DNA from 4 places in the Lactobacillus crispatus genome. Region 1 is predicted to be linked to each of the others. Evidence: predicted binding sites of a transcription regulator. Region 1 holds the regulator's gene; each other region holds the start of a gene.

Region 1 (3,215 bases):
GATTTTAACAGGTACTGAGCGCCAAGTGACGGGGATTGGCAAACTGGGCCCTGAGCCTAATAGCATAGAATTTTCGTCAGATTATTTTATCAAGGCCTTGAGCCGTAAGAAGAAAAATATTAAAAATGTCTTGCTTGATCAAACAACCGTTGCAGGTTTAGGTAATATCTATGTTGATGAGACACTGTGGCAGAGTGGAATTCATCCTTTGAGTGCCGCAAATAAAATTCCGGCAGAAAAAGCAAAAGAGCTGTGGCAGAATATTAACCAAACTATTAAAATTGCAACAAAAAAGCGTGGGACGACTGTTCATACTTATTTAGATGCCAACGGAAATGTTGGTGGCTATCAAGAAATGCTCAAGGTTTATGGTCATGCAGGTGAACCTTGTGCAAAGTGTGGCACGGAACTAGAAAAGATTAAAGTATCAGGCAGAGGGACAACCTTCTGTCCACATTGTCAGGTGGTTTATTAATGAGCTATGTTTTAGCCTTAACTGGTGGTATTGCAACTGGGAAAAGTACAGCGGACCAGTTTTTTAAAGCAAATAAAATTCCTGTGATCGATGATGATCAGATTGCTCATGATTTGATGGAGCCTGGGCAAGCTTCTTGGCAGGCGATTAAAGATTATTTTGGCTCAGAGTATTTAAATGATGACCAAACGATTAATCGAAAGAAATTAGGGCAATTGGTATTTAAGGATTCGCGGGCTTTAACTAAATTAAATGAGTTAACGCATCCGTTGATTTTTTTGCAAACAAAGAAATTGCTAAATCAATATCAAGCTCAACCAATAGTTATTCTTGATGTCCCACTTTATTTTGAGTCAGGGATGGATAAGAAAGATATAGCTGACGGTGTTTTAGTGATTACTTTGCCTGAGAAAATGCAATTACAGCGTTTGAAGGAGCGGAATCATTTAACCGATGAAGAAGCAAGAATTCGGATGCAAAGTCAGTTGCCTATGGTCAAAAAAGAGCAATTGGCTGATTTTGTGATTGAAAATACTGGTACAATAAAAGAACTAGAGAATAAACTAGCACAATTATTGGTAAAGATTAGAGAAGAGGGATAGCTATGGAATGTCCAAATTGTCATCAAAATGCTTCTCGCGTTATTGATTCGCGGCCTAGTGATGAAAACCGGGCTATTAGACGGCGCAGAGAATGTGAAAATTGTGGTTTTCGCTTTACTACTTTTGAACGAGTGGAAACTGCTCCTTTGTTGGTAGTAAAAAATGATGGTACCCGTGAACCATTCAGTCGAAAGAAAATTTTGCACGGAGTAATGGCAGCCGGACAAAAACGGCCAATCAGTAGTGAACAATTTGAGCAATTGGTTGATCGTGTCGAAAATAAGATAAGAAAACAAGGCGTTAGTGAAATTTCATCTAAGAAGATTGGTCAGTATGTCATGGATGATTTGGCTAATTTGGATGACGTAGCTTATATTCGCTTTGCTTCAATTTACCGTGAGTTCAAGGATATGTCTAGCTTTATGAAGACAATGGAAGATATGATGGCCAAAAAAGGAAAGGGTAATTAGTCATGTTTGCAACGTCTGATCCTAAGCATCTTTATTATGTAGCCAACAAGATTACCCTTTTTCCAGAGAATGAGAAAATCTTGATTAAACTGTATCAGCCTTTGGTTGGCGCGGTGGCAATTGCCTTGTATCAGACTTTGATCAATGACTATGATCCATATGGTATTGTTTCTGATGCAAAGGGAATTTATTCACTACAGGAGCAACTTGATTGTAGTTTAAAAGATATGTTTCATTCTTTGCATAAACTGGAAGCCGTAGGTTTAGTGCAAACTTTTTTAGCGGATAATGTCTTCAATAATATCATTGTTTTTAAGTTATTACAGGTTCCTAGTGCAGACAAATTTTTTGCAACACCACTGCTAGCAAGTTTGTTGAAAGAAAAAGTTGGCAGCCCAACCTTTCATGACTTGAGTCATGCTTTTGCTAAGGAAGCAAAACTGCGTGAAAAGCCAATCAAGAATGCGCGCGATGTCTCAGCCAACTTTTTTGATGTTTTTCGCTTGCCAGGGGATGAAGCAATTAATCCATCTAATGAGGTAGTAGAAGCTGCGCAGGAAAATAAAGCGCCTGAGGTAGAAACTGCTGAAATTAATGCCCAGGATCCAATTGATTGGGATCTGATTAAAGATCAATATAATGTCTATCAAATTCCAGCTCAAGAAGTAGAAATTAAAAAGAACCAAATTCGGGGCTTAATACAGACATATAATTTATCGGAACAGGAATTTGTGGATGAGACTGTTCCCTGTTTGCATGGTACACATAAATTAAACATGCATGAAATTAGTAATACCATAGCAGAAAATTATAAACGATTGCATACTAGGGAAAACATTCAAAAACAAATTGAAGAAGGCAAAAAGCGCGCTATTGCGACTATCAAAGGTTTGGATGCTAATGATAGAAAACTGTTACTCGAAGCAAATGAAAATTCCCCATCTGAATTTTTATACAAATTAAAAACTGAAAAGGGTGGAATTGTAGCTCCAGGCGAAAACTATATTATTAATCAGCTGCACACGCAGTATGGCTTGCCGGAAGATTTGATTAATATTTTGATTCATACCTGTTTGACCTACGATACTGTTGTAACTTCTAATCGTGCTTATCGAATAGCTAATGATTGGCTGCAAGGTGGTATTAGTACTGGGGTACAAGCTCTTGAATATGTGAAGAAGCGTAAAGCCGATATTCTTAAAAAGAAAAATCGACAGTCATATCGACAAAATAAGCGAGTCGAAAAAGGTACCGATTGGAGCAAGAAAAAGGCTAAAAATGAAGGTATGTCAACAGAACAGCTGAAGGATATCTTTAAGGATCTGAAAAATAAGTAAATAGAGGGTAGGTGAAATAATGGAAGCAATTGGTGATTTGCTTAAAAAAATAGTTAAAGAGCGTAATTTAGGTAATGAGAAAGAACTGTTGAAAACTGCTTTACACGATCCAGATGTGCAAGCGTTTTTGCAGGCAAATAGGGAAAAAATAGATAAGGCGATGATTCGAAATAGTATGGCCAATATCTATGAATATTATGCGCAAAAACATAGTCAGAATCAGGTGCTGGCCGGTTATGCTCCGCAATTATTTTTAAACGGCAAAGTAATTGATGTACGTTACAAACCTACCGAGGCTAAGATTGTAGCAGATCAGCAACGAGCAGCCAAG
Region 2 (3,215 bases), 630 kb from region 1:
TAGTCCGAGAAGGAATCCGGCTACAGGTCCACCAACATTTAATACCCAATTAATAGCACCAACTAATGAATTTGAAATCCATCCAGCAATAGGCATAACTACAAATACTGTAAATAAGCCCATGATTAATACTGTTAAAAATGGAGTAAAGATAATATCTACTGAGTCTGCAATGTGCTTGTGGAACCATTTTTCTACATATGACAAAATCCATACAGCAAACAAAACCCCGATGATACCACCTTGTCCTGCAGCTAACGGCTTACCGTCCAAAAAGTTAGGAATAGTAACAGGAGCAACAATTCCTGGTAACAGAACTACACCACCGATAATACCACCGAGGCCAGGTGTAGCTCCAAACTCTTTAGCTGTATTAATACCTACATAAATATTCAAGTAGCTAAATAAAGCACTTGAAATCATACTCAAGATTGTTACACCTAAAGCCCAACTTGCTGGAAGCATCTTGACAGTAAGCATGTTCTTTAAAATACCAGCAACACCTGAGATCAAACCAGCACCAATAAATGCAGGAATCAATGGAATAAAGATGGCTGAAATGTGGCCTAAAGCCTTACGCCACCAGGTTTGCTTAAGCTGTGCTTTATGCTGAGCATGTACCTCAGCTGCCTTAGCTTGTACTTCAGATTTTTCTGACTGATAATCGCTGGTTACATTAGTAGGAAATTCTTCGTTTTCTTTAACTCCTACTTGGCTAACCATATCTTGAGCAACTTTAGCGTTTACCCCGGAACCTAAAACAATTTCCAAAGTATCAGCATCTACCACTCCTAGCACACCATCAATATTTTTCAAACCAGCAATATCTACTTTAGAATTATCACGAATTTTAATTCTAAGTCTGGTCATACAATGGTACATTGATTCAACATTATTAGGTCCACCAATATTAGCATATATTTCTTGACCTAATGTAGAATACTTATCTGCCATGATGTTCTCCTCCTAAAAATAGATTATTAAGCGAGCCGTGTAAGCCCTTACATGAATTATAATAACTCTTTTAAATTAATAATTCAATATTATCTATAAAGCAAACTTTTAATTTTATTTTTGAATTTATAATTCATATTAATTAAAGAGAAATTATCAAAATATAAAGTTAATTTACATAAGTACTTATTTTTTGAGTACTAGAATTATCTGCTTTATTTTTAGATAACTTTATTTTTTAAAATTTTTCTGTTCTAATTGAATTATGTTTCATTCCTATTCGATTTTTTATTTCTACCCTTGACTTTTGAGTGTGAAACATAATTAAAAAATCGCTTGTGTGCCACAATATCTCGTATTAAACTTATTAATTGTACAATATATGGTATTTAAGAAAGAATGTGATTCAAGTTATTGTTTTAAGTGGGCCAATTGGAGCCGGTAAATCCAGTTTAACCAGTATTTTAGCAGAACATCTAGGAACACAAGCCTTTTATGAAGGTGTTGACAACAATCCTGTTTTACCTCTGTACTACAAGGATATGAAGCGTTATACCTTCCTGCTCAATACTTATCTTCTTAACCATCGTTTAGCCCAAATTAATCAAGCCATTCAGGAAAAAAATAGCGTTTCTGACCGTTCTATCTATGAAGATGCTTTGTTCTTCAAGATGAATGCCGATAGCAAGGTCGCTGATCCAACTGAGTTCAAGATCTATGACGACTTACTCGATAATATGATGGAAGATACGCCAGGCAATCCTAGCAAAAAGCCTGATCTTTTAATCTATATCCATGTATCACTTAATACAATGCTCAATCGGATTAAGAAGCGCGGCAGATCTTTTGAACAAATTAGTACTGATCCTGGCTTAAAGGACTACTACGCAAGACTTTTAAAGTACTATGAGCCATGGTACGAACAATACGATGCTTCACCTAAGATGGCAATTAATGGGGATAAGCTAGATTTTGTTTCTAGCATGGATGCTCAAAAAGAAGTATTAAAAGAAATTGATAACAAGTTGCACGAAATCGGCAACTTATAAGACTGAATAAAAAGAAGGAACGTGATGACAGTTATTGTTTTAAGCGGGCCAATTGGAGCCGGTAAATCCAGTTTAACAGGTATTTTATCTAATTATTTAGGAACTAAGCCCTTTTATGAAAGTGTTGACGACAACCCTGTCTTGCCACTTTTCTACGCCGATCCTAAAAAATACGCATTCTTATTGCAAGTATATTTCTTGAACACACGCTTTCACAGCATTAAAGACGCGCTTACTGAAGATAACAACGTCTTAGATCGTTCTATCTACGAAGATGCCCTCTTTTTCCAAATGAACGCTGATATTGGCCGTGCTACTTCTGAAGAAGTCGATACTTACTATGAGTTATTGCACAATATGATGGGCGAGTTAGAACGGATGCCAAAGAAGAACCCAGATTTGCTTGTTCATATTAACGTTTCATACGACACCATGATTAAACGTATTAAAAAGCGTGGCCGTCCATATGAACAATTGAGTTATGATTCAACTTTAGAGGACTATTACAAGCGTCTGCTTCGTTATTACAAACCTTGGTATGAGAACTACGACTATTCACCAAAAATGGAAATTGACGGTGATAAACTCGACTTTATGGCAAATGAGTCTGATAGACAAATAGTCTTGGATCAAATCACAGCTAAATTAAAAGAAATGGGAAAGCTTCCTGAGGATTGGAATAAGTCAACTGATATCCAGATCGAAGCATAAATAAAAACATTCAATTTGCATACGAATGCATTTTGAATGTTTTTTGTTTACAGTGAATTCTTCGCTTTATTCTTGTATAATTTGAAAAAGGTTGTGTTTAAAGGAGGAGTTTTTATGTTATCAACCGTAACTGGTGGACAATGGTTTTTCCCACTTATCATAGTTTGCTTAATTTTGGGCATTGTCGCAATCATCGCTCAAAAGAAAAAGTTAACTAAACTAAAAAGAATAACCGATAACTTTGCCTATACAATATTAGTTATCCTCTTAATCATCGAATGGATTCTATATTTTAAAAAACAATTTGATTTTGTTACTCCAGCAATCTATACCACCATTATTGTCTATCTTCTTGGACGGCAATTATTATCCAAATATCGCTCTTCACTATTGAAAAAATTAGGAAGCAAATATAAGCAACTGACAATTGGACTTGCTACTATTTATATTCTCCTGGTTGCCCTATTACTTTTAATTGGATCTAAATTTTCAACTTTGGGC
Region 3 (3,215 bases), 920 kb from region 1:
ATAAGGCTGTTGGTGAAAACGGTAGTGGTTTGTCAGGTGGACAAATCCAAAGAGTAGAAATTGCCCGTGCGCTTTTATCAGATCGGCCGATTTTGCTAGCTGATGAAGCGACAAGTGCACTTGACCCGAACTTGTCGTTAGGCATTCATAAGACTCTGTTGAAGAATCCACGTATTGCTGTTATTGAGGTGGCTCATAAGATTTCACCAGAAGAAAAAGCGATGTTTGACGTGATCATTCATTTGGACACTCATACAATTGAGACAAAGATGTAAAGAGTTGATCGTTGATCAGCTCTTTTTATATAAAATAATATATAATTTAGCTAGCGAAAATATTTTATAAAATATATTAAAATCGTTGAACTGAAACCACTTACATCATATAATTAGGTTAACAGAGTTCATACGAGGAGGTTTTACTATGGCTGAACCAAAATGGCTTAAAGATATGAATGCCGATGAATACTTAAAAGAAGATTTTGATGCAAAGGGCAAGTCTAAATATACAGTTGAGGGAATTGATAAAAATGATCCTGATTGGTTAGATAAAGCCGCTAAGAAAGTTCATGCTGCAGAAGGCGATGATTATGTCAAACTTGATGCAGGTTTGTTAACTGTTAATCAACTTAATTGGATGTTAAGAAATACTATCGGTGAAATGACGTTTGTTGACGATAACAACCAATTTTTGTGGTATAACCGTCCAACTGATCCTAACAAGAAGATGCTGGCTAAACGTACGCCAGATCAAGTTGGTGATACGATGGGAGCAGTTCACCCAGATGTCCGCGATGTTATTCCAGATGCTAAAAAGGTGGTTCATGCTTTGCGGACCAAGCATGAAGGTCATGATGATGTTTATATGCCAGTGCCAACAGGTAATTTAAAGAAATTGGTTTTGCACTATTATAAGCGTGTAGAAGACGACCAAGGCAACTATGCTGGTATTTATGAATGGGTCCAAGACCTGTATCCATTAGTTAAGTACTTCTGTGAGACTACTGGTCAAAAATTGGTAGTAGATGATGATGCAACTACTGGTGCAACTTACCGTAGAAATTCTGATCCAGACGCCGCAACTGGTGCATCAACTAAAGCTGCAGAAGTTAAAGAAGAAAAGCACGAAGAACCAGATACTACAACTGGTGCTTCGCAACATTAATATCAATTGCAATGAAAAAAGCGACTCAATCGAGTCGCCTTTTTTAATTAGATAATCTGACTGCGATCATTATTTCATCAGGCAGATTTTCACAGGTGATATTCTCCTTAGGATAAGCAAAGTAAGGAAAAACTTCGTAATTTTCAGGAAGATGAATGTTGATAAATCTTTTGAGCTGGTGGTGAGTGATAGTTTCATTTGCCGCCAGGTTAATTCCAGAATAAGTGCCAACCATGTTGCCTTCAGGATCGTAATAGTTGATAGGCAATTGGTAGTTTGGAGTGTTAGTTGCCTTAGTAGGAAGAATTTGTTGGAATATTTTTTGAGGAACATAAATTAGTTTGTTTTTTAGCATATATATACACCTCTATCATTTTTGTGACATAGTGTCATTTTACTAAAAAACATAGTTTTAAGCTACTTTTTAATTTTGACTACAACATATAGATATAGCTTATGCTAATAACACAATATTTGGTTGAATTCAATCTTGTATAAAATTTATCTTTCTATTAGGATAGATATCGATGTGCTTTTTTGCATAGCACGGATAAGGCACAAGATCTTGTATTTTGCGACCTAAAATAAAAAAGGGGAATGTTGAATAGGATGGAAAGAAAACACGAAAATTATTTTGTTTGGCTATTTAATCAATTGAAAGGCTGGCCAGTTCAAAATTACTGTTTATGGTTTTTTGCGTTTGGATTTCAATTAGCTTTGCTGATTCAAGGCAAAATTACAAGCGTAACTTTGATTACTTTTATTGGTACGCTTTTGGGTACACTTTGTGTATTGGCAATTAACGCTACTAAGGCAATTAATGGTTGGTTGGGGTTGATTTCAGCTGCTTGTTTTATCTATGCAGGTTGGTCAGCTAAGAATTATCTTTCCATTTTTGAACAGATTGCCTATATTGCAACTTTAGATTTACCAGTTATCATTGCCGTTAGATCATGGAATGACGATACTAAGAATCATTTGAGAAAATTTGGTTCAAAGGAATGGCTTATTGCTATTGTTGGAACTTTACTTGTTTATGTTGTATCCGGCTTTTTGATTGGTAAATTTACCAATGATCCTCGTCCTTGGATTGATGCTATTAGTTTTGCTATTTCATTAACTGCTGGGATCATGTGCTTTATGCGTTACAACAATCAATACTTTTGGTGGACTGCTAGTGGCGTCTTCCAGTTGATTCTTTGGGGCGTAACTTATGCTCAAGGTGATGCAAACTTAGCCATGGCAATTAATTCATTAATCTATGTAATTAATGATGTGTTAGCCTTCACTGTTTCACCATGGTTTAACATGGGCCGTCGCAAAGCTGGATTAAAAGAAATTCAAAAATAATTAATAATAGTGAAAAGTGAATAATTTCTAGTAAAAGTAGTACGAAAGTGCTACTTTTTTTCTGTGTTAGAATGAAAGAAAAATATGAAGGGTGAGGTAGAGCATGACCTTTTATACAATGAAATATATTCAAAATAACCAGAATACTAATCAGGCAGTATTATATGCTTTGATGTTGGTGGCGGCGTTAGCAATGATAATTTTTGCTTTGCTATATTTACATAACCGTTTTGCAACCAAGTATCGCGATTTGGGTATTATTGCCTTATTATTTTTGCTTTTGTTTGCCGGTACGCAATATGAAAAATATGTGCAACTTAATACGCAAAAATCACAGGCGATTCAAATCGTGCCATTCATCAAATCGATTGCTAAAGATGAAAATGTTTCGACTTCTGATGTTTTAGTTAGTTCAACTGTTTTAACTAATGGCATGATCGTAAGGATTGATTCTAAAAATATTGATTATCAGTTAAACCTTAATGATGATCGCAATACTTACACATTAACGCAAGCCCATGTAATTGATCATAAAGTAGAGGTAATAAAATAATGCAGCTAGATTACACACAATTATTCATTAAGTTTGCTCTCGGTATCTTAACTTTAATCATTCAAATCAATGTCTTTGGTAAGTCTAATCTGGCTCCTACGACTGCATTAGATCAATTGCAGAATTATGTTTTAGGTGGAATTATTGG
Region 4 (3,215 bases), 410 kb from region 1:
AAGAAAGTAAAGGGAGTCGATAATGTTAAGCAGATGCAATACATTGACTTGCACCACTTTATGCTTAACGATATTGAACAAAAAGCTGATAAGATTTCGATGGCCCATTCACTTGAAGTTCGTGTTCCTTACCTCGACAAGAAGATTGCGGAATTGGCTAACTCTATCCCAACTAAGTACTTGGTTAACCGTCATGATACCAAGTATGCTTTGCGTAAGGCTTCAGAAAAAGTTTTACCAGATGAGTGGGCTAAGAGACCTAAGCTTGGCTTCCCAACTCCAATTAAGCAATGGTTGAAGGAACCACGTTTTTACAAACAAGTTCATGCTCTTTTTGAAGAAGAATTTGTCAACGATATTTTTGACCAAAAGAAGATTATCAAGTTACTTGACGACAACTATGAAGGTGATGGCTCACATAGACGTCAAATCTGGACTATCTACACCTTCCTTGTTTGGTACAAGTTGTTCTTTGTTGATTACGAAAACACAGTTAAGAAATATCAACACGTGCAACCTGAAGTTGCTAAGCTAATTTCACAAGGCAAATTACTATAATTCTAGGGAGATTTTTTGAGGATGAGTAAAAAATTTACGCCGATCTTACTCGGTAGTGATATCAACGTGTATGGTATGGCACGTTCATTTAATGAAGCATATGGCATTAAAGTGAAGGCCTTAGCTGACGTTCAACTTGCTGCTACTCGTTATTCAAGCATTGTGGACGTTGAATTGCATCATGGCTTTAGTAGCGATCCTACTTTTATGGACGTGATGCACAAAAAGATGGAAGAATACAAGAATCACGAGGAGCCAGTTATCTTGATTGCTTGTGGTGATGGCTATGCTGAGTTGCTTTCTAAGCACCAAGATGAATTGAAAAAGGTCTTTATCGTTCCTTACATAAAATATGACTTACTTGAAAAATTAATCTCTAAGGAAGGCTTTTATGAAATTGCGGAAGAATATGGCTTGCCTTACCCTAAGACTAAGATCATTACGATGGATGACTACAAGTCAGGTAAGTACGAGGATGTCCCATTTGATTTCCCAGTGGAATTAAAGCCGGAAGATCCAGTTTCATGGTTGAAGTGTCAATTTGAAGGTCGGAAGAAGACTTTTGCCATTCAAGATAAGGCTGAATTTAAGGATATCGTAACTAAGATTTATACTCATGGCTACAACGCTGACCTTATTTTGCAAGACTTTATTCCTGGTGATGATTCTAACATGCGGACCTTGAATGCTTATGTTGATAAGAACCACCAAGTAAAAATGATGTGTTTAGGGCACCCATTATTGGAAGACCCAACTCCACAATCAATTGGTAATTACATGGCGATTTTGCCTGAGTACAATGAAAAATTGTACGAAGAAGTACAACAATTCCTTGAAAAGTTGAACTACACTGGTATGGCCAACTTTGATATCAAATATGATCCACGTGATGGTGAATTCAAGTTCTTCGAAATCAACTTACGTCAGGGACGTTCTAGCTTCTACGTAACTTTGAACGGTTACAACTTGGCTAAATGGTACATTGATGACTATGTTGAAGATGCCTTGAAAGATAAGGAAACAGTTTATGGTAATAAGCTTGAATCTAAATACAAGCTTTGGTTAGGCGTGCCTAAGAAGATCTTCAATAATTATGCTTATGACAACGACTATAAGACGACTGCTGACGAACTTATTCGTGAGGGCCGCTATGGTACTACTGTCTTTTATGACAAGGATAGAAACTTCAAGCGCTGGTTATTGATGAAGTACATGTTCCATAACTACTTCAAACGTTACAAGACTTACTATGAAGTTAATAAGGGTAAGATCTTTGACGAAGAAAATAAAAAATTAAACAAATAGTTTAAATTGAGAGGTAAAAAATGCCTCTCTTTTTTTCTAAAAAATTTTAGCTGAATCATTTCCCAATTTAATGGTCTTTTGGTTAATACAAGATATATTCATCTATATTTGAACATAATACAAGATGTTGTGTTTTGTGCTATGATAAAGACACGATATTTGGAGTGATTGAAATGCTAAAAGAAGAATTTAACCAACAAAATGTAACAAAATTAAATACGCCTAAAACTTTTGTTAAACGTGATGGGTCAAAGTATCCGTTCGCAATTTTTAAACTCAACATGGTTTTGCATAACCTAGATTTAGATAATGTAGCACCTGCTGTAATTGAAAAAATTGTGGCTAAACTAGATGCTGCTGATGAAGTAAATGCACAAGATGTAGCAGTTGCTTTTAGAGATAGCCTAAATGAGTTGGGTTATTTGGATGAAGCTAAAGCTTATGTGCAATACCGCAAGCACGATGAAGAGGAATGGATTAAACAAACCGATACTCGTGCACGGTTAAAGCGAATGGTTAATGGTGACCCAACGATTGTTAACGAGAATGCCAACAAAGATAGTGAGGTCTTCAGTACTCAACGTGATTTAACTGCCGGGACCGTTGGTAAAACAGTTGGTTTGACCATGATGCCTGAGCACATTGCTAAAGCCCACTTGCGCGGTGATATTCACTGGCATGACTTGGATTACACACCACTTTCACCAATGACTAACTGCTGTTTGATTGACTTTAAGGATATGCTAACTAATGGCTTCAAGATTGGAAATGCCTATATGACTAGTCCTAACTCAATCAATGTGGCTACACATCAAGTTACGCAAATTATTACTAATGTAGCTTCTAGTCAATATGGTGGCTGTTCTTTTGATCGAGCTGATGAAGTGTTGGCTCCTTTTGCAGAGAAAAACTACCAAAAGCATTTAAAGGATGCTGGCAAGTTCATTGATGATCCTGAAAAGCTGGAAGAATATGCTAAGAGTCAAACTAAGAAGGACATTTACGATGCCATGCAAGGCTTGGAATATGAGATTAATACCATGTTCTCTAGCCAAGGGCAAACGCCATTTACTACTTTAGGTTTTGGTTTAGGTACTTCTTGGATTGAAAAAGAAATTCAAAAAGATATCTTGCGTATCAGAATTAAAGGATTGGGTAGAGAACGCAGAACCGCAATTTTCCCTAAATTAGTTTTCACCATTAAGAAGGGCTTGAACTTACATCCAGGGGACCCTAACTACGATGTTAAACAACTGGCTATTCAATGTTCAACTAAGCGGATGTATCCAGACGTTTTAATGTATGATACGATCAAGAAAATTACAGGTTCTTTCAAGGCTCCAATGGGCTGT

The links. The regulator NrdR, encoded in region 1, represses ribonucleotide reductase genes. The targets are predictions, from matches to a motif close to ACACNATATATNGTGT.
Region 2: a site for NrdR is predicted at 1,328-1,343, ahead of J6L97_RS10780 (deoxynucleoside kinase). Genes of this name have one in related genera too.
Region 3: a site for NrdR is predicted at 1,630-1,645, ahead of pnuC (nicotinamide riboside transporter PnuC). Genes of this name have one in related genera too.
Region 4: a site for NrdR is predicted at 1,981-1,996, ahead of nrdD (anaerobic ribonucleoside-triphosphate reductase). Genes of this name have one in related genera too.

The regions. Positions count from the first base shown of each region.
Region 1 is NZ_CP072197.1:595,805-599,019, forward strand. Features, by position in the region: gene mutM (bifunctional DNA-formamidopyrimidine glycosylase/DNA-(apurinic or apyrimidinic site) lyase) at 1-475, shown strand, start outside; gene coaE (dephospho-CoA kinase) at 475-1,077, shown strand; gene nrdR (transcriptional regulator NrdR) at 1,080-1,547, shown strand; gene J6L97_RS03035 (replication initiation and membrane attachment family protein) at 1,550-2,884, shown strand; gene dnaI (primosomal protein DnaI) at 2,904-3,215, shown strand, end outside.
Region 2 is NZ_CP072197.1:2,200,871-2,204,085, forward strand. Features, by position in the region: gene J6L97_RS10775 (glucose PTS transporter subunit IIA) at 1-957, opposite strand, end outside; gene J6L97_RS10780 (deoxynucleoside kinase) at 1,356-2,003, shown strand; gene J6L97_RS10785 (deoxynucleoside kinase) at 2,028-2,714, shown strand; gene J6L97_RS10790 (hypothetical protein) at 2,829-3,215, shown strand, end outside.
Region 3 is NZ_CP072197.1:1,912,139-1,915,353, reverse strand. Features, by position in the region: gene J6L97_RS09280 (ATP-binding cassette domain-containing protein) at 1-275, shown strand, start outside; gene J6L97_RS09275 (PAS domain-containing protein) at 424-1,164, shown strand; gene J6L97_RS09270 (hypothetical protein) at 1,208-1,519, opposite strand; gene pnuC (nicotinamide riboside transporter PnuC) at 1,774-2,514, shown strand; gene J6L97_RS09260 (DUF3290 domain-containing protein) at 2,618-3,067, shown strand; gene J6L97_RS09255 (DUF421 domain-containing protein) at 3,067-3,215, shown strand, end outside.
Region 4 is NZ_CP072197.1:183,259-186,473, forward strand. Features, by position in the region: gene asnB (asparagine synthase (glutamine-hydrolyzing)) at 1-558, shown strand, start outside; gene J6L97_RS00915 (carboxylate--amine ligase) at 580-1,863, shown strand; gene nrdD (anaerobic ribonucleoside-triphosphate reductase) at 2,037-3,215, shown strand, end outside.